Regions from separate parts of the Mesorhizobium sp. M0136 genome, predicted to be linked through region 2. Evidence: predicted binding sites of a transcription regulator. Region 2 holds the regulator's gene; each other region holds the start of a gene.

Region 1 (6,795 bases), on a different contig from region 2:
CTTTCGGTGCCGCAGCGCAGCGCCGTGATCCTGGTCGATGTGCTCGGCCTCAGCCTGCACGAGACCTGCGAAGTCACCGGCGCGACGCTCGCCGCCACCAAGGCCGCGCTGCATCGCGGGCGGGCGCAGCTCAAGCTGCTGGCCCTGCAGCCCGAGCAGGCGCTCGCGCCGAGGCTCGACGCCGATGACGAGCGCCGGCTGCGGCGCTATGTCGACCTGTTCAACGCGCGCGACTTCGACGCGGTCAGGGCTCTGATCGCCGAGGACGTCCGGCTCGATGTCGTCAACCGCGTCCGCCTGCGCGGCAAGGCCGAAGTGTCGACTTATTTCGGCAATTACGACCGCGCGACCGATTGGGCGCTGTCGCTGGGCTTTGTCGACGGCCGGCCGGCGATTCTCATCCGCAACCCTGGGGACCCGGACGGCGCCGTGCGCGGCTTCATGCTGGTCGAATGGCGAGACGAGCAGGTCGTCCAGATCCGCGATTTCCGCTACGCACCCTGGTGCTTGCCCGATGCGGAGATCAGTACGATAGAGCGGTGAGGGGCTTGCCGAGATGGCGCGCGGAGGCGACGTGGCCAAGGTTGCGCCACCGAACAAGTCTGCCATCGCCTCGGCCACCAAGCTGAAGGGGTCCGCGTCCGATTTCGGGGAGCGGTATCGTCGCGAAGAGGATCTACGGCCCACAGCCGTCATGCTCGATATAGAGCGGCGCCAGCTTTCGGATCAGGCAGCCTCTTCCTGGTTGACCCAAACGCAATTGCCACATGGCAGCAAGTTCTTAGAGCGGTTCCGGCTCTCCTGGAACCGGTAGCCCGCTCTAACTATTTGTTTTGCCGCATTTATGCGGACGCAAAATGATTCCATTTGGCTGCAAAATGCTCTAGCCGATACGCACGCGGCGCGTCACCTGGCCATTGCTCTCCCAGTATGTGTGTTTCTTGGCAATCAAGGGATCGTCCATCGCCGGTTGAATTTGTCCCGTGGTGCTGACCGCGCGCGAGGTCACCGTGTGTTCTCCAGGAGAGGGATTTGCCCAAGCCAGGGACCAAATTTTCCAGGCGTGTTCTGCCTCCTCACTGTGGTCAATGGTCGCTGGTGCCCAAGGCCCCTGGTCGATTTGCACTTCGACCCGGTCGATCGGCGCCCCCCAGGCTGCGCCAACGATGCGGTAATCTGAGTCTTTCCGGGTAACCTTCGCAGGCGCGGACTTTATCAGCGCTCGCCCGACTGACGTCTCGGCCCATACGGTCTCGCCGTTGTGGTCCTCCTCCCGGATGGTCACATAGTCACGGGCCATCAGAAGGCTCATGAACCGCGTATCGCGAACCTCGATGCGCTTTAGCCACTTGACGTTGGCGATCCCGTACCAGCCTGGCGCAATGAGCCGTACCGGGAAGCCATTGGGCGCCGGCAAGACGGCTCCATTCATTTCATAGCAGAGGAGATTATCGGGGTTCATCGCGTCGGCGAGCGACATGCTGCGAGCGAAGTTCTGCTGCATCTTGACGTCGCGTATTGCGACCTCGCCTTTGTCAGTACCGAAAAAGACGACCTCGATGCCCTTCTCCAGAACGCCGGCTTCCTCGAGGATCGGGGCGAGCGGCGTCCCAGCCCAGCGGGCATTGCCGATGCCGCCGGTGAAAAAGGGAAACCCGTGGTTGCCCGAGCATTCCACTGTGAAAACGACCTCCTGCCGCGGTCGTGCCCTGATGTCGGCGAGCGTCAATTTTAAGGGCTTCTTGACCAGGCCTCCGATCTCCATCGACCATGTCTTCTCGTCGATCGTTGGTCGGTTGAAATGCGAGATGCTGAAGAACTTGTCGTTTGGCGTTATCCAGCTATCCAAATCCTCCCAGACAAGCTGCTTCTGGATACCTACCGGATCGGGATTTTCGGTCGGCTGATCCAGCCATGGAATAACCTCCTCGCTCGGCCGTGTTGGAAAAGCGTAAGCCCGACGCGAGGTATAGAGAGCAGCAATTGCGGCAAGAGCCGCGCTTCCTTGAACAAGAAGTTCTCTGCGCTGAAAATCAGGCATGTTGTTTACCTCCCAGTTGATCCGGAACGGGCTGCAACGTGCCTTCGGCCGTAGCCTGATCACGGATAGGCGACACAATGTGAGGTCTGCCAACCCGGAAATATCCGGATAGCTCAGACGATCACCGACGCAAGTCAGGCATGTGAAGCGTTGGACGAAACTCTGGCTCGCGTTTCGCATGCCAAGAGTGCGCCTTTGAGAAGGAAGTGTCCACAACTTGGACGGGACATGATGATGATTGAGACATTCCATGCCGATTTTCGGTCCTGCCAAATCGTTGCTGCTCGGATCGCTGCCGAACGCCCGCTTCTGGGTCATTTCGGGACCTTCGTGGGTTCTCGTCGAACCGGTGTTTCCTGGTTCTCGTCGAACCGGTGTTTCCTGCCGGCCGGTGGGTTGGCCGTGCGGCCGGCACCGCCCTGATCGCTTGGGGCGGTGCAACGCTTGTGGTCTGACGACCAGGGCTGCTTCGAATCTCGCATTTGCAGGAAACGATACCTCCTGACGCAAAGTGCATCGCACCGCCCCAGCCAGGCCGGCTCACAACGCGTCGGGGCGGACCGGCGGTGACGTCAAGCTTACGCAGGCATTCAGGCGTCGAGGAACTTTGAACCCTCGCGTCCGTTTACCGGCTATCACGTCTGGAAGTTCCGCCATGAATGTCAGCGATGAAAGGACTGTATCGCTTTGGGCGGCAACCGAAGTCGCGCCTGAGGCGGTTCCGCTCGAGCGGAGTGAACAGGTCGATGTCATGGTCGTCGGATCTGGCATTGCCGGACTGTCGGTCGCCTACGAACTGGCCCTCGCCGGGCAAAAGGTGGCGGTGCTCGATCGCGGCCGGATCGGAAGCGGCATGACGGCACGCACCACCGCGCATCTGTCGTCGATCTGCGACGACTATTTTTCGGAACTGATCAAATTGCGCGGCGAGGAACTGGCGCGGATTTACTACCAAAGCCAGTCGGCGGCTATCGACCGTGTCCAATCGATCCAGGAAGCAGAGGGTATCGCGTGTGATTTCCGCCGCCTCGACGGCTTTCTGTTTCCGGCGTCAGGCAGAAGGGAATCCGTCATCGAGCGCGAACTGGGCGCCGCTCTGAAGATTGGTGTCGACGTCGAGAAAACCGCAGGCGTGTCGTTTGCAGGCTTTTCGGATACGCCCGTCCTTCGCTACGCCAATCAGGCGACATTTCACCCCCTCGAATATCTCCGCGGGCTGGCTGCGGGCATTCGCGCGCGCGGCGGCATGCTTTATGCGCAGACCATCGTCGACAAGGTCGCGGAGACCGACGGCGGCGTCCGCGTAAGCACGGTCTCGGGCTTTACCGTGTCTGCCAGATCGGCCGTTGTCGCCACTAATTCGCCGATCAACGATCGGGTCGCGCTCCACACCAAGCAAGCGCCGTATCGGACCTACGCGATGTCGTTCGAGATCGCGCGCGACGTTTTGCCGGATGCACTCTATTGGGACACGCTGGATCCCTATCACTACGTTCGCCTGCAGCCTGGTGAAGGCAAAACCGACTTTCTGATCGTCGGTGGTGAGGACCACAAGACAGGGCAGGCCGACGATGCCGACAACCGCTTCGCGGCCCTGGCGGACTGGATCAAAAAATTGGTGCCCGATATCGGCGCGGAAACCAATCGATGGTCCGGGCAGGTGATGGAGACCGTCGACTATGCCGGGTTCATCGGCCGCAATCCCGGCAACCGGCATGTCTTCGTGGTCACCGGCGATTCCGGTCAGGGCATCACCCATGGGGTTGTTGCCGGCCAATTGGTTTCCGACCTGATCCTGAAGGGGGAAAGCCCTTGGCGGGAACTTTACGAACCCTCCCGCAAGACGGTACGGGCGATCGGCGACTATTTGGCGGAGAATGCGACAGCGATCAGGAGTTTTGCCGAGTATGTCGCGCCTGGCGAAATCGATTCCGCCGATAAGCTGCGGCCGGGAGAGGGCGCTATCGTGCGCGAAGGGCTTACCAAAGTCGCGGCTTTTCGCGATGAGGACGGCACGCTCCACAAACGCTCGGCCGCATGCACCCATGTCGGCTGCCACGTTCATTGGAACTCATTGGAACGCTGCTGGGACTGCCCCTGCCACGGCTCGCATTTTGCCGTCGACGGCACGGCTTTGAACGGGCCGGCCGTATCGCCCCTGGCTCCTGTCGGATAATTCTTTTTTCGCCCCCGCCGCGCAACTCACAATTCCTTCTCGGCCAGCTCCCGAAATGCGTCGGGAACCGACCGCTGTAGTCCGAGCGCGACCGAGGCGTAGCCGACCGCCTCCCAGCCGAATCGGTCGCGGATCTTGTCGATGGCGCGATCCGCGGTCCAGCGCGCCGCGCCCTTCCGGGTGCCGAGGCGGCGGCGGTCGTCGTCGAGCCCGAGCGGCAGTTCCAGTTGCAGGCCGGCATGCTGCTCCAGATGCGATACGGCGATCGCCAGCAGCGAGATTGTCTTTTCGTGCGGATGGTCGATGAGCACCTTGCGCACCAGCGCCTCGGCGATTTCGGCCAGCATGGCGGTTGCCGAAATCGGCTGGTCGAGCGTGACCGAGCGCGTCACCGAGCGCAAATCGGCAAAGCGGACACGAACCGTCACCGTGCGGCCAGGCCGGGATTTCGCACGCAACCTGGTGGCGACCCTGTCGGCCAGATGCAGCAAAGCGGGGACGAAGACCTGCTCGTCGGCCGGTTTGCGGCCGAGCGCCGATTGCGCGCCGGCCGAGCGCGCCCGGCGCTGCGTCTCAAGCTTGCGCGGATCGCGGTTCCACGCCAGCGCGTTCAGTTTCTCTCCCGCCGCCGGCCCGAGCAGGCGCTCCAGCGCACCACTGTTGGTCTTCGCCAACTCGCCGATGGTGTTGACGCCGATACCGGCCAGCCGCTCCCTAGTGACCGGGCCGACACCCCACATCAGCTCGACCGGCAGGTGGTGCAGGAACTCCAGCTCGTGGCGCGGATCGACCACCACCAGCCCGTCCGGCTTTGCGACCTGTGAGGCGATCTTGGCCAGATGCTTGGTGCGGGCCACGCCGACCGAGATCGGCAAGCCGAGCTCAGCCCGCACGCGGCGGCGTATCTTGCCGGCGATCTCGGCCGGCGAGCCGAACAGGTGGGTGCAGCCGGCCACGTCGGCAAAGGCCTCGTCGATCGAAATCCGCTCGACCACCGGCGTGAAGTCGCCGAGCACCTTGATTGCCGCATCGCCCAGCCGCTGATAGTCCTTGAAATGGCCGCCGACGAAAATGAGTTGCGGGCAGAGTTCCCGCGCCCGCCGTCCCGGCATGCCGCCGCGCACGCCGAACGCCTTGGCCTCATAGGATGCGGCAAGCACTACCCCGCCGCCGACGGCAATCGGCTTGCCGCGCAAGGCCGGGTCGAGCAATTGTTCGACCGAGGCATAGAAGGCATCCAGATCCGCGTGGAGGATGTTGGCTTCCATCCGGCCCGTTCGCCTGCGGCCGCTCGAAGGCCGCATTGTCTCGCGTTATGATAGGAACATAAAGAGAACATTGCGGGCGAATTGTCAAGCAGCGTGGAGGCTGCCGCCGCAACCTACAGCGCCATCTTGTAGCCGAGATGACTGGCGGTGAAACCGAGGCGCTCGTAAAAATCGTGCGCTTCCCGTCGACCTTTGTCTGTGGTGAGTTGGACGAAGCTGCAATTGCGCGAACGGCACGTTTCAATCGCCCATTCGACCATCAGCTTGCCGACGCCGCGCGAGCGCCATTGCCGGGCGACGCGAACGCCTTCGATCTGGCCGCGCCAGGCACCCTTCCTGGAGATACCCGGAAGGAAGGTGAGTTGCAGGGTCCCGACCACTTGCCCGGCCTCGACAGCCACGGCCAGCAACTGGTTGGGGTCGGCATCGATTGCGCTGAAGGCATCGAGATAGGATGGCGCAAGCGGCGTGGATGGGTCTTCCCGGTCTGCGCCGAGCACATCGTCGGCAAGCATTGCAACGATCGCCGGCAGGTCGGGCGCCTGCGCGCGACGGAATTCGATCTCGCTCATCGCGCGAAGACATACGGTGCGACGTCGGCGATCGCAATATCCGTTTTGACCCGCAAGGGAGGTCCGCGCCTTCAGGCGGTCTCAAACGCCCAGAGGCGGTGGCCGTAGCGGCGGAAGAAGCGGGCGAAGAGGCGCTGTTGCCTGGCGCGGGCGAGGTCGGCGGCGCGCCTTTCCTGCCGCCAGCGCGGCATGTTGCGGAACATCGACAGGAAGCGGGCGGCGTCCTCGAGTGCCTCCTCGGCTGGCTGCGCCGGACGGATCGCCGCCAGGAACAGAGCGCGGCTCGGCTTCATCTGGTCAATCGCCGCCTTGCGCTGGCGATGACCCTGGCGTGCCTTGCGGATGCCGTCCTGGCGGATGGCCGCGAAAGCGGCAAGCATGGCCGGGCTGTCGCCGCTATAGCCGCAGGCATGGGCGAACTGGGCTGGGTTCATCGTCGCTCCCTTGCTGCCGGCCGGCCGCGGTTCTGTGGCTCGCGCCGATTCCAGCCCGCAGCCAGATATAAGCATAACTCAAATAATTGAACAAGTGAAACTTTCACGTTGATGTAAGCGGAACCGACTCGACTCCGCTCCAAAAACCGATAATGATGTGAACAAAGCAGGAACAACGATGGGGGTGGCCATGGCATTGGCGGGCAAGGAAGCGACGATCGCCGATGTCGTCTCGATTGCCGTCGAGTGCATCGATTGCGGCCGCAACAGGTGGTGGAAGCCGGCCGAGCTCAAGCGGCATGGG
Region 2 (6,795 bases):
CTCCGGCAGGTAGCCCATGGCGCGATAGGCCTCGACGCCAAGCGCACCGTGCCGCTTCGACAGCTTGGCGCCGTCGGCACCGTGGATCAGCGGGATATGCGACATCGACGGCACCTCCCAGCCCATGGCCTGGTAGATTACGGTCTGGCGTGCGGCGTTGGTCAAATGATCGTCGCCGCGGATGATGTGGGTGATGCCCATGTCGTGATCGTCGACGACGACGGCATGCATGTAGGTCGGATTGCCGTCCGAGCGCAGAATAATGAAATCGTCGAGATCCTTGTTGGGAAAACGCACGTCGCCCTGGACGCGGTCATGTACCACCGTCTCGCCGTCTGTCGGCGCCTTGATGCGGATCGCCCCCTTGGCGCCGGGCGGCGCCTCCGACGGGTCGCGGTCGCGCCAGCGTCCGTCATAGCGGGGAGGCAGCCCCTTGGCCCGTGCGCTCTCGCGCATTGCTTCCAGCTCGGCAGGCGTCGCATAACAGTAATAGGCCTTGCCCATGCGAACGAGCTCCTCGGCCACCTCGCGATGGCGCGGCGCACGCTCGAACTGCGACACCGGCTCACCGTCCCATGTCAGGCCAAGCCAGGAAAGCCCGTCGAGAATGGCTGCGGTTGCCGCATCGGTGGAGCGCTCGCGGTCGGTGTCTTCGATGCGCAGCAGCATCGTGCCGCCTGTGTGCTTGGCATACAGCCAGTTGAACAGCGCCGTGCGCGCGCCGCCAATATGCAGATAACCGGTGGGCGAGGGGGCAAAACGGGTGACGACCTTATCGGGCATGGAACTCTCAGGCGGACGAAGGAAGTGGGTTTGCGGACTTTCGCGCGTTGCGCGTTCATGTAGCATAGGAGGTCGAGGGCGCAAGGGGCAGACCCGATGGCTGTGCGAGGCCGTGGTGAGGGCGAGGGCGAGGACGCTGGCAGCGGCGTCAGCGAACGCTTGCTGTTTGCCGCTCCCCTGCCTGTCCTGCCGGCACCGGCATTGCTGCCCGCTCCGCGCTTTGATGCGCCGTCGCTGCCGGCCAGCGACCCAGCAACGGTTCTCGTGCCCGCGGGCCAGCCCATCGTGCGCCTACGCCGTCGTTTCCGCCTCCCGTCACCGTCCCGTATCCGCAACAGCGTAACCTCGGCGGCCGGCCTGGAACTCGACCGTGGCATCGCCTTCCTGCTGGTGCCGGTATTCCTCGCATGCGGGGTGGTCGTATATTTCGCGCTGTCGGTGGAGCCGGCCTTTCCACAGCCGATCGCACTCGTGCTCCTCGCGGCGCTTTGTGCCGTCCTGTCGCGCTCTTGGCCCAGAGCCCGCCTGTGCTTCATGGTGGCGTTGTTCTGCGCGCTTGGCGTGCTTGCCGCCAAGTTCGAGACCTGGCGTGTCGGGACGCATGTGCTCGGTTCTGAAATCTCGACGCGGCTGACGGGTCGCGTCGTATCGTACGAACCCATGGCTAGCGGCCGCATCAGGCTGACGATCGATGTGATCTCAACCGCCAGGCCGACGCTGCGCTACATGCCGGAACGGGTCCGCATTTCGGCGATGAAGATACCGGCTGAGCTGGCCGCTGGTTCCGAGATCGCCGGCTATGTGCGGTTGCTGCCGCCGACCGGCCCGGTGCGGCCCGACAGCTATGATTTCTCCTTCGACAGCTATTTCGCCGGCATCGGCGGCAGCGGCTTCTTTCTCGGCAATCCGAAAGTCGTGGCTTCGGGCAGCATGCCGCTTGCCGCGCGGCTTTCTTCCGCGATCGAAGACGCGCGCGAATCCATCGCCGACCATATCCGCAGCCGCATCGGCGGCGCCGAGGGCGAGATTGCTGCTGCGCTGATCGTTGGCGTGCGCGCCGGCATTCCCGAGGAGATCAACGAAGCGATGCGACGTACAGGCATCTACCACATCATCTCCATCTCGGGGCTGCATATGGCGTTGGTCGCCGGCACCATCATGGCGCTGCTGCGCGGCGCCTTTGCGCTGTTTCCCGACTTCTCATCGCGACGGCCGGTCAAGAAATATGCCGCAGCCGCCGCGCTTTTTTCGATTGCGGCGTACCTCGTCTTTTCCGGCATTGTGGTGGCGGCCGAACGCAGCTTCATCATGCTGGCGGTGATGCTCATCGCCGTGCTGTTCGACCGGGCCGCGCTCACCATGCGCAATCTGGCGATCTCGGCAATCGCGGTCATCGTGGTGTCGCCGCACGAGGTGGTCGGTCCGAGTTTCCAGATGTCCTTCGCCGCGACGGCGGCCCTTGTCGGCGCCTATGCCGGCTGGTCCGATTACCGCGCCGGCAGGGCCACCACGCCGCCGCCCCGGCGGTCGCCGCTACGCTTGGCCACGCGAAAGGTCCTGCTGGGCATGGGCGGCCTGGCGATGACCTCGATCATTGCAGGGAGCGCCACGGCGCTTTTCGCCATATGGCATTTCCAGCGCGTAGCGCCGCTCAGCCTGTTCGCCAATCTGGCCATCATGCCTATCGTCTCGCTGGTCGTCATGCCCTTTGCCGTGCTCAGCGCGCTGGCGATGCCGTTCGGCGCGGATGGGCCTTTCCTCTACGTGATGGGCAAGGGGCTGACGGCGATGATCGCCCTGTCCGGGTGGATCTCCGAGCGCTCGCCAATCGATGCGGTTGGGCTGATTTCGCTGAGATCCGTCCTTTTGGTGACGATCGCCCTTGTCATTGCCAGCATGGCGACGACCTGGTTGCGGCTCGCGGCACTTCCTTTTGCGCTCGCCGGCTTGCTAACGACAACCCAGACGCGCGTACCCGACGTATTGATCTCGGAGGACGCACGGCTGGTCGCGCTGCCGATCGGCAGCGGTGAGCTCGCGGTCAACCGGGCACGCCCGAATGAGTTCACCATCGACAACTGGAAACGCGCGCTCACATCAGAGGCTATCGTCGCGCCGGAAACACCTGGAAAGAACGATCCGCAATTCGACATTGCCGATCCGGCCGACCTACCGCCGGGCATGCCGTTCATTTGCACGGACGGTCTCTGCCTCGCCAGGCATCCATCCGGCGCATTGCGCAAGCCAAGGACCGCGATACCGCACGGCCAGCCTGCGCCTTCGCCAGCTTGATCGTCATCGACGACGCCACCGCCCATAATCCCTGCTACTACGACCGGCTGGTCCTCGTCGTCACCAAACGGCAACTGGCGCGCGCGGGAAGTGCGGCCGTCTATTTCGATCCACAAGCGGCAACACGCGCCGAAATCCGCTTCGCCGTCGAAAAATCATACCGGCCCTGGCACGTGCAGCGGAAATTTTCACGCGCGGCGCGCGGCCTGCCGCCATACCGCAGGGCCGACAATCCAAAAGCCAGCACCAAGGGCGCAACTCAGTAGCGGCGGATCAGCCCAACGAGCTTGCCCTGCACCTTGACCCTGTCTGGTCCGAAGATGCGCGTCTCGTAGGCCGGATTGGCGGCCTCCAGGGCGATCGAGGCGCCCTTGCGGCGGAACCGCTTCAGCGTCGCTTCCTCCTCGTCGACCAGGGCCACCACGATCTCACCGGGGCTCGCCGTATCGGCGTTGCGGATGATCACCGTGTCGCCGTCGAAAATGCCAGCCTCGATCATCGAATCGCCTTTGACCTCGAGCGCATAATGCTCGCCGCCCATGATCATATCCGGCGGCACCGAAATCGAATGCGTCTGGTGCTGGATAGCATCGATCGGCACACCAGCGGCGATGCGGCCCATTACCGGGATCGAAACGGCGGCGACGACATCGTCGTCATTGCCGGCTGCAGGGACGCGCGACGATGTGGGCTTGCCCTGCCGAGGGGCACCTTGCCCAAGACTGCCCTGGATGACACTCGGCGAGAACTTGCGTGCCGCATTGAGGCCGGGGGCGATCGAGTCAGGCAGGCGTAGTACCTCCAGCGCACGGGCCCGGTTGGGCAAACGGCGAATGAAGCCGCGCTCCTCCAGCGCCGTAATCAGTCGGTGGATTCCGGATTTGGAAGCCAGGTCGAGCGCTTCCTTCATCTCGTCGAAGGAAGGTGGGATACCGCTTTCCTTCAACCTTTCGTGGATGAACATAAGCAGTTCGTGTTGTTTGCGTGTCAGCATAGCGACCCCCAACAGAATCAGAAAACAAACCCAGAACAGACACTATCTGTTCCAGTTGTGTTCCGCAACTGTTTAAAGTTTAATGAATGCGTTAAGGCTCGGGAAACAAACGACGTCCCCTACCGGCGTACCGTATTTTCACCGCCGCGAGCCTCATCCCCTTGATTCTGCTTTCGTTTGCGCCGTTCTGGCCTCCTTGAAGGCGGCACTGGCATCGGCCGTCGGTCGGCAAAGGGCACGGAATTGAACCCGTATCGACTGTGCGGTTTGGTCAATGCACCGTGAACGAAACGAACTCAAAACGCCAACCTCGGGCTAACTCCAGGTTTCCACCGCCTGGTCAGGCTGCTTCTCGCCGGTGGAGCCTTGCTACGCGCTATCCGGTAATGGAAGAACAGTTGATGCGTGTCCGGCGTTGCGTTGGATTTTTTGAGGGAGCAGGCAAATCATGACGGGAATTCCCGATCTCGTGGCCGTAAAGGCGATGGATGCCGCGGATCCGCTGCGCGCGATGCGCGACCGCTTTGTCTTGCCGCAAGGAGTGATCTATCTCGACGGCAATTCGCTAGGAGCTGCTTCACGTGCCGCCTTCGATGAATTGCGCAAGGCCGCGACCGAAGAATGGTCGCATGATCTCATCCGCGCATGGAACACGGCCCGCTGGTTCAACATGCCGCTTGAACTTGGCGACCAGCTCGGGCGCCTGATCGGTGCCGCGGTCGGCCAGACGGTGGTCTGCGACACGACGTCGGTCAACATCTACAAGCTGCTGCACGCGGCCATGGCCATGCGACCGGAGCGGCAGGCCATCGTCGCCGAGGGCGATAGTTTTCCGACAGACCTCTACATGGCTGAGGGTGTGGTTTCGACGCGAAAAGATGCGCTGCTGCGCCTCTCGGGGGTCGACGCGCCGACCATCGAGGAGCTGATCGACGATCGCACCGCCGTGGTGCTGGTCAACCACGTCAACTACAAATCGGGCGAACTGCGCGACATGCCGGCTCTGACGCGCAGGGCCCAGGAAGCCGGGGCGATGATCGTCTGGGATCTCTGCCACACCGCTGGCGCGATGCCAGTCGAGCTCGACAAAGCCAACGCCGATTTTGCCGTTGGCTGCACCTACAAATATCTGAATGGCGGCCCGGGCGCGCCTGCCTTCATCTATGCGGCTGAGCGGCATCTTTCCGACATCCAGCAGCCGCTCACCGGCTGGTGGGGCCATGCACGGCCCTTCGCCTTCGAGCCAGGCTATGCGGCCGGCACCGGCATCCGCCGGTTTCTGTGCAGCACCCAGCCGATACTCTCGATGCGCACGCTGAAGGGCGCGCTCGACATCTGGGACGATGTCGACATGACGGCGGTGCGCAAGAAGAGCATCGCACTGGCCGATCTGTTCATCGAGCTTGTCGAGGCAAAGTGCGGCACTTACGGTCTCACGCTCGAAAGCACGCGCGACGGGGAAAAACGCGGCAGCCAGATTTCATTCATGCATGAGCATGGCTACCAGATCATGCGCGCGCTGATCGAACGTGGTGTGATCGGCGATTTTCGCGCGCCATCGACCATGCGCTTCGGCTTCACCCCGCTCTATGTCGGCTATGCCGATGTCTGGCAGGCCGTCGAAGTGCTTGAGGACATCCTGTGCACCGGTGCGTGGAAGGATGCGCGCTTCGCCATCAAGGCGGCTGTCACTTGAGATCGATGCGAGAGCTGGAATCGTGAGGCTGGCGACGACGCGCCGCGCGATGCTCGCGGCCAGGTTGCAAGGCCATAATTGCCAGGGAGGGCGCAGGGTGTTCGAACGTCACATTGCCGATTGGGACAACGCCTATGCCAACGGCGCCAACATAGCCGGCAGCGATCGCTGGCCGGCGGCCTGGGTCGAGCCCGCGCAGGTTTTCCGCGAGGCGCTTTCGACCGAGGGCAGGGCGCGGCTCGACCTGGCCTATGGCGATAACCCGCGCAACCGGCTCGATCTTTTCCTGCCGGCCACCAAGCCGAAGGGGGTCGTGGTGTTCGTCCATGGCGGCTACTGGATGGCATTCGACAAGAGTTTCTGGTCACATCTTGCCGCGGGCGCTGTTGATCGCGGCTATGCAGTTGCCATGCCGTCCTACACGCTCTGTCCGCAGATACGCATTGGCGGCATCGTCAAGGAAGTCGGCGCGGCGATAGGCAAGGCGGCGGCGATGGTCGCAGGGCCGCTGATGCTGACCGGGCACTCGGCCGGCGGCCATCTTGTTAGCCGGATGGTTACCAGGACGACGCCGCTGGCGCCCGAAGTGGTCCGGCGCGTTCGTCACGTGGTGTCGATCTCGGGGGTGCATGATTTGCGCCCGATCATGCGCACCGGCATGAACGAGACGCTGGCGATCGATGAGGCCGAGGCGCAGGCCGAAAGTCCGGTGCTGCTGCGCCCGATGGAAAAGGCCCGCCTGACCTGCTGGGCCGGCGGCGGCGAGCGCGCCGAATTCCTGCGCCAGAGCGCGTTGCTGGCCAACATCTGGATCGGCCTGGGTGCCGCGACCAGCTCCGTAGTCGAGCCCGACCGGCATCATTTCAACATCATCGACGGTTTGGCCGATCCAGACCATCCGCTGACCCGGACCTTGATCTCGGAGTGAGGCAGGTTCAGCGTAGCATCAGCACGTCGCAGGGGGAGCCCGCCGCCGCAGCAGGCGCGAACGGCGCGCGGACGATCAGCCCGTTGGCATCGGCCAGCATTT
Region 3 (6,795 bases), on a different contig from region 2:
CGCCGGTCAGCGGTTTCGGACTGAAGCTCAGGTCCGAGAACGGCTGCGTCGGCGAGGTATGGTCGCCCTCGATCGCGCCGCCGGGTGCTGGCACTTCCTTGACCGGAACGATCGGCTCGCCGCTGCGCCGGTCGAGCACATAGAGGTCGCCCTGCTTGGTCGGCCCGACCAGCGCCGGCACCACGCCATTTTCCGTGGTGATGTCGACCAGCGTCGGCTGCGCCGGCACGTCCATGTCCCAGAGGTCGTGATGCACGGTCTGCCGTACCCAGCGCAACTGTCCGCTGTTGAGATCGAGCGCGGTGATCGACGAGGAGAATTTCTCGTCATTGGCGCTGCGCCCGGCGCCGAGCTGGTCCGGCGTCTTGTTGCCGAGCGGCACATAAAGCAGGCCGAGCTTTTCGTCGGCGCTTGCCGTCGACCACATGTTGGGCGAGTTGTTGGTGTAGGTCTGGCCCGGCGGCAGCGGCGTCGTCTGGTCCGGATTGCCGGAATCCCAGTTCCACAACAGCGCGCCTGTGTCGGCATCGTAGGCACGGATGACACCGGACGGCTCCTGCGTCGAATAATTGTCGTTGACCGCGCCACCGACGATGATCTTGTTGGCGACGATCAGCGGCGCCGAGGTCGAATAATAATAGCCCGGCTTCGGATATGGCATGTTGGCGAGCAGGTTCAGCGTGCCACCCTCGGCAAATGTGGGGCAGACCTGGCCATTCACCGCATCGAGGGCGATCAGCCGAGCGTCGGACGTCGGCAGGTAGATGCGTGTGGCGCAGGGCTGGCCGGCGGCGATCTTGGCGTCGGCATAATAGGACACGCCGCGGCAGGTCTGGTGCTGGCGGTCCTTGTTGAGCTTGATCTGTGGATCGAAGCGCCATTTCTCCTTGCCGCTTGCGGCATCGATGGCGATGGCGAAATTATGCGGCGTGCAGATGTAGAGCGTGTCGGCAATCTTCAGCGGCGTCACCTGATAGGTCGTCTCGCCGATGTCGTCGGGCCCTTTCACGTCGCCGGTTTGATAGGTCCAGGCCGGCTGCAGATTGGCGACGTTTTCCGGGGTGATCTGGTCGAGCGGCGAATAGCGCTGGCCATAGGGCGTACGGCCGTAATAGTGCCATTCGCCGGGCGGCACGTTGCCGCCGAGATCGGCCGTCGGCGTCACCTTGTCGGTGTTGAGTTCACCCGCAATATCCTTTGGATCGACCGTCATCGAATAGCCGGCGACGGCAAGCGATGCCAGCACGGCGAGGATAAGCGGTGCGCGTCCGTCGGGACCGGTAAGCCCGCGCCGCGCCCATGGCGTCAACAGCCATAGCGCGACAAGCACGATGATGCCGCCGCGCGGACCGAGTTCCCACCAGTCGAAGCCGATCTCCCAGACCGCCCAGGCGAGCGTGCCGAGCACGATCGCCGCGTAGAGCCACAGCGCCGTGGATCTGCGCCTGTAGAGCAGCCAGGCCGCGACAAGGAAAGCTAGACCGGCGATGACGTAATACCAGCTGCCGCCCAGCGTCACGAGCCAGATGCCGCCGCCGCCAAGCGCCAGGCCGATGAGGAAAAGGATCAGGGAGGTGATGACCACAGCCAAGACGGTGCTCCTTCGACTGGTGCGCTCCGCGACGCGTCCATGGGCAACCCGGCATTGCGCTCCTGCCCCGAGCACAACTTTCTCCGGCCCGCCTCCCCTGTCAAGCAAGCTCGGCGTTTTACGGCGCCGGCCCATCGCAAGCCCGGCGTTTTGGTTAGCAGACCCATTCAGATTGTGAGTCTACCGACCGGACAGAGAACAAAACGGAGACGCTTCTGGCCTTTCGCTGCCGAATCACTACATTCGGGGAGAGATGTCCGGCTTTTCGGAAGACATGCCCTTTTTTGACGAACCGAACGCGCGGCCTGTGGCCCCGTCGGGCATTGCCGCGCGCGCCATGGCTGCCCGCAGCAACCAGAACAACGCGCCCGATTATCTCAACGGCCTCAACCCCGAGCAGCGGCTGGCGGTGGAAACCACCGAAGGCCCGGTGCTGGTGCTGGCCGGCGCCGGGACCGGCAAGACGCGGGTGCTCACCACCCGCATCGCCCACATCCTTGCCACCGGCAAAGCCTTCCCTTCGCAGATCCTCGCCGTCACCTTCACCAACAAGGCGGCGCGCGAGATGAAGCAGCGCATCGGCCTGTTAATCGGCGAGGGCAATGTCGAGGGCATGCCGTGGCTCGGCACCTTCCATTCGATCGGAGTCAAACTGCTGCGCCGACACGCCGAGCTGGCCGGGCTCAAATCCGACTTCACCATTCTCGACACCGACGACGTGGTGCGCCTGATCAAGCAGCTCATCCAGGCCGAAGCGCTGGACGACAAGCGCTGGCCGGCCAAGCAGTTCGCTCAGATGATCGACGGCTGGAAGAACAAGGGCCTCGGTCCCGCCGACATCCCCGAGGGCGATGCCCGTGCCTTCGCCAACGGCAAGGGCCGCGAGCTCTACAAGGCCTATCAGGAACGGCTGCAAACGCTGAACGCTTGCGACTTCGGCGATCTCCTATGCCACCCGATCCGCATCTTCCGCGCCAATCCGGACGTGCTGAAGGAATACCACAAGCGCTTCCGCTACATCCTCGTTGACGAATATCAGGACACCAACACCGCGCAATACATGTGGCTGCGGCTGCTGGCGCAGCGGCCGGCCGGGCCGCAACCACCACGAAGTGGCTCGCCGGGTGGTCGCGTTCCAAGTCTTTCCGGAGTTCCGGATAGAACGGAGGCGGGTAGCTATAGACCGGCAGCTTCGAAGGATGAATCGGGAATTCCGGCCGAAGGCCGCAAGGACGACCGTCCGTCCGAGCCTTCGCGAGGCCCACGCGGAGGGCCCGCGCCGGCAGGCGCGGAACAGCCCGTGAGCGATAGCAAAGTTAATATCTGCTGCGTAGGCGACGACGACCAGTCGATCTATGGCTGGCGCGGCGCCGAGGTCGACAACATCCTGCGCTTCGACAAGGATTTTCCTGGCGCCACCATCATCAGGCTGGAGCGCAACTACCGCTCGACCGCGCACATCCTCGGCACCGCCTCCCACCTCATCGCCCACAATGAGGGCCGTTTCGGCAAGACGCTGTTCACCGAAAAGATCGCCGAGGACGACGAGAAGGTGCATGTCCACGCCGCCTGGGATTCCGAGGAGGAGGCCCGCGCCGTCGGCGAGACGATCGAGGCCTACCAGCGCCAGAGGCACAACTTGAACGACATGGCGATTCTCGTCCGCGCCTCCTTCCAGATGCGCGAATTCGAGGACCGCTTCGTCACGCTCGGCCTCAATTACCGCGTCATCGGCGGCCCGCGCTTTTATGAGCGGCTCGAGATCCGCGATGCGCTGGCCTTCTTCCGCGTCGTCGCGCAAGGCGCCGACGACCTCGCTTTCGAGCGCATCGTCAACGTGCCGAAGCGCGGCTTGGGCGAGGCCACCATCCGCCAGATCCATGATACCGCACGCGCGCTGCGCATCCCGATGCTGGAGGCAGCGGCAAAACTCGCCGAGAGCGACGAGCTGAAGCCGAAGCCTCGCGCGGCACTGCGCGAAGTATCGGCCAATTTCGAACGCTGGCAGAAGGCGCTGGAAACCACGCCGCACACCGAGCTCGCCGAGACCATTCTGGAGGAGAGCGGCTACACCGACATGTGGAAGAACGACCGCTCGGTTGAAGCGCCCGGTCGGCTCGAGAATTTAAAAGAACTGATCCGCTCCATGGAGGAGTATGAATCGCTGCGCTCCTTCCTCGAACATGTCGCCTTGGTGATGGACGCCGAGCAGAACGCCGAGCTCGATGCCGTCAACATCATGACGCTGCATTCGGCCAAGGGCCTCGAATTTGAAACCGTGTTCCTGCCCGGCTGGGAGGAAGGCCTGTTCCCGCATCAGCGTTCCCTCGACGAGGGTGGCCGCTCCGGGCTGGAGGAGGAACGCCGGCTCGCCTATGTCGGCCTGACCCGCGCCAAGAAGAATCTGCACATCTGGTTCGTCTCCAACCGCCGCATCCACGGCCTCTGGCAGTCGACCATCCCGTCGCGCTTCCTCGAAGAACTGCCGGAAGCCCATATCGAAGCTTCCGAGAGCGGCAACTCCTATGGCGGCTACGGCAATGCCTATGGTGGCGGCTCGTTCGCCTCCGGTCGTGGCGGCCAAGGGGCGGGCAGGCAGAACCCCTATGGAGCATCGCGCTTCGACAACATCGGCGGCAATAACGGCGCCGAGAAATCCGGCGCTTTCTCCAGCACCTATGCGACGCCGGGCTGGCAGCGTGCTCAGGCCAACCGCACCGAAGCCACCGACCGCAATTGGGGCACGCGCTCCGGCCACCAGGTCGAGCGCATCGGCTATGGCGAAACCGACTCCGGCTACGGCGCCGGCCGCACCTCGGTCAAGGGCCGGACAATCGACGGCGAACTGGTCGCCAAATCCGTCGCCGACACGCCGTCCCCCTTCAACGTCGGCGACCGCGTCTTCCACCAGAAATTCGGCAACGGCAACATCTCGGCCATCGAAGGCAACAAGCTGACCATCGACTTCGACAAAGCCGGCCAGAAACGCGTGCTGGACGGGTTTGTCACGGGAGTGTGAGGCCGCCGGTCACCGATACCGCGCCTGGTTCCACTTATGGCCGAGCAGCGACAGGATGATGATCAGCCCGTTGAAGAACTGGACGTAGAAGCCGCTCAGTCCCGCCGCGACGACGCCGGTCTGGATGAACGAGACCGTGACCGCGCCGATCGCGCCGCCGACCACCGTGCCGATGCCGCCCCAGGTCGGCGTGCCGCCGACGAACACCGATGCCAGCACCGGCAGCAGGTAGCCGTCGCCGGCCGTCGGCCACCAGGTGAAGTTGATCATTACCGAAAACGTGCCGGCGATCGCAGCGCCGATGCCGACGAAGACGAACACTTTTACCCGCACACGCTTGACGTCGATGCCCATCTGCTGGGCGCTGTCGGGATTGTCGCCGACCACCTTGACCTGCGCGCCGAAGCGATGGCGGTTGTAGAGCAGCGCCGACAGCACGACGAAGGCGATGGCCCAGAAGATCTGCACCGGAATGCCATAAAGCTGGCTGGAGAAGATCTTGTAGGCCCAGCTGTCGGCAAGGCCGGTCAGTGCCGTCGACCTGCCCTCGTTGATGATCTGGATCAGGCCGCGCAGCAGGAAATTCATGCCGAGCGTGGCGATCAGCGACGACAACCCGCCATAGACGACCAGGGAGCCGACCAGGAAGCCGAGCAGCATGCCGGTGACGATTGCGGCGGCGATGCCGAGGAACGGGTCGTAGCCGGCCTGCACGACCAGCGCGAACACCCATGAGGCAAAGCCCATCGTCGCCGGAAACGACAGGTCGATCTCGCCGCAGGTGACGACGAAGACCAGCGGCACAACTACGAACAAGGCCACCGGCAGCGTGGTCAGCACGGAACTGTAAAGATACCAGGTGGTGAAGACCGTCGGATTGGCGATCATGAATACCGCCATCATAACGATGAACACGGCCAACGTGCCGAGTGCGGCGCGGTTGTCGAGGATGAACCCGCGCAGCCAATTGTCGGACGGGTGTCGCCACTCTTTCCCCGCGGTTTCGCCATGCGTGCCGCCGAGGGGGCTCTGCAGATCGGGTTCCATGGTCTTGCTCATCGTGCCGCCCTCCCCGCATCGGCCACGTCGTGCAACCCCGGCAATCCGCTGGGGTGGGCGACGTCTTCCATGAAGTTGATCAGGTCTTCGGCCGACTTGACCTCGCTGCGGTCGGCGGTGAGCGCGACCTTGCCGCGGTCGAGCACCACGAACCGGTCGGCGATGTCGAAGACGTGGTGAATATTGTGGCCGATGAACAGGATCGAGCGTCCGCTCGCCCGCACCTGGCGCACGAAGTGGAAGACCTTGGCGGTCTCGGTCAGCGATAGCGCGGTCGTCGGTTCGTCGAGGACTATCAGCTCCGCCTTCTTATAGATGGCCCGCGCGATCGCCACGCCCTGGCGTTCGCCGCCCGAGAGCTGGCCGACGATCGACTGTGGCGTGAACACTTTCGAGGTGAAGCCGATCTCGCGCATCAGCCGGCTCGCCTCCGCGATCTCCTTGTCGACCTTCAGCCAACCAAGCCAGCCGGTGAGCTCGCGGCCCATGAAGATGTTGCGCACGATGGTCTGCTGCACGGCGAGCGCCCGGTCCTGGAACACGGTCTCGATGCCGGCGTCGCGCGAGCGCGCAGGGTTCCATCCGGTCACCGGCTTGCCGCGGACGAGAATCTCGCCGCTGGTCGGTTTGACCACGCCGGACAGGATCTTGATCAGCGTCGACTTGCCGGCGCCGTTATCGCCGATCAGGCCAACCACCTCGCCGCGGTCGACGCTGAGATTGACCCCGCCCAGCGCATAGACCTGGCCATAGGACTTGCTGATGTCACGCAGTTCGATGATGCGTTCGGCCATGGCGATCCTCACTTGATTGTCGCGTGCCGGCCTTTTCGCCGGCGGTCCCGCCGGCCGGGCTCGATCCCGGCCGACGGCTTGGGAGGTCAGCGCAGCGCCTGCTTGGCGAGCTCGGCGACGATCTCGTAATTCTGTGGCGTGACGAAGCCGGCGCCGGTGTCGACATTCATCGGCGCAAGGCCGAGCACCACCTGCTGGCAGAGGCTGAGGATCGGCAGGTAGCCTTGCAGGAACGGCTGCTGGTCGGCCGTCAGTTGCACCCAGCCGCCCTTGAAGCCCTCTACGATCTGCGGGCTGGTGTCGAAGCCGAAGTTGAAGATGTCGCCCGGCTT

What was found. The regulator LexA, encoded in region 2, represses DNA repair genes until DNA is damaged. The targets are predictions, from matches to a motif close to TGTTCNNNNTGTGTTCNG.
Region 1: the regulator LexA is predicted to act here: its motif matches at 5,538-5,555, upstream of dinB (DNA polymerase IV).
Region 3: the regulator LexA is predicted to act here: its motif matches at 1,786-1,803, upstream of NKJ35_RS02235 (ATP-dependent helicase).

Annotation. Positions count from the first base shown of each region.
Region 1 is NZ_JAMYTP010000020.1:448-7,242, reverse strand. Features, by position in the region: gene NKJ35_RS22480 (sigma-70 family RNA polymerase sigma factor) at 1-543, shown strand, start outside; gene NKJ35_RS22475 (hypothetical protein) at 575-814, shown strand; gene NKJ35_RS22470 (sulfite oxidase) at 884-2,041, opposite strand; gene NKJ35_RS22465 (FAD-dependent oxidoreductase) at 2,697-4,217, shown strand; gene dinB (DNA polymerase IV) at 4,244-5,485, opposite strand; gene NKJ35_RS22455 (GNAT family N-acetyltransferase) at 5,599-6,057, opposite strand; gene NKJ35_RS22450 (hypothetical protein) at 6,129-6,491, opposite strand; gene NKJ35_RS22445 (hypothetical protein) at 6,682-6,795, shown strand, end outside.
Region 2 is NZ_JAMYTP010000004.1:129,100-135,894, forward strand. Features, by position in the region: gene gltX (glutamate--tRNA ligase) at 1-783, opposite strand, end outside; partial or broken gene NKJ35_RS06120 (ComEC/Rec2 family competence protein) at 880-3,341, shown strand; gene lexA (transcriptional repressor LexA) at 3,335-4,069, opposite strand; gene kynU (kynureninase) at 4,518-5,765, shown strand; gene NKJ35_RS06135 (hormone-sensitive lipase) at 5,863-6,693, shown strand; gene NKJ35_RS06140 (molybdopterin molybdotransferase MoeA) at 6,701-6,795, opposite strand, start outside.
Region 3 is NZ_JAMYTP010000002.1:73,753-80,547, forward strand. Features, by position in the region: gene NKJ35_RS02230 (glucose/quinate/shikimate family membrane-bound PQQ-dependent dehydrogenase) at 1-1,591, opposite strand, end outside; gene NKJ35_RS02235 (ATP-dependent helicase) at 1,845-4,610, shown strand; gene NKJ35_RS02240 (ABC transporter permease) at 4,620-5,669, opposite strand; gene NKJ35_RS02245 (ATP-binding cassette domain-containing protein) at 5,666-6,463, opposite strand; gene NKJ35_RS02250 (substrate-binding domain-containing protein) at 6,550-6,795, opposite strand, start outside.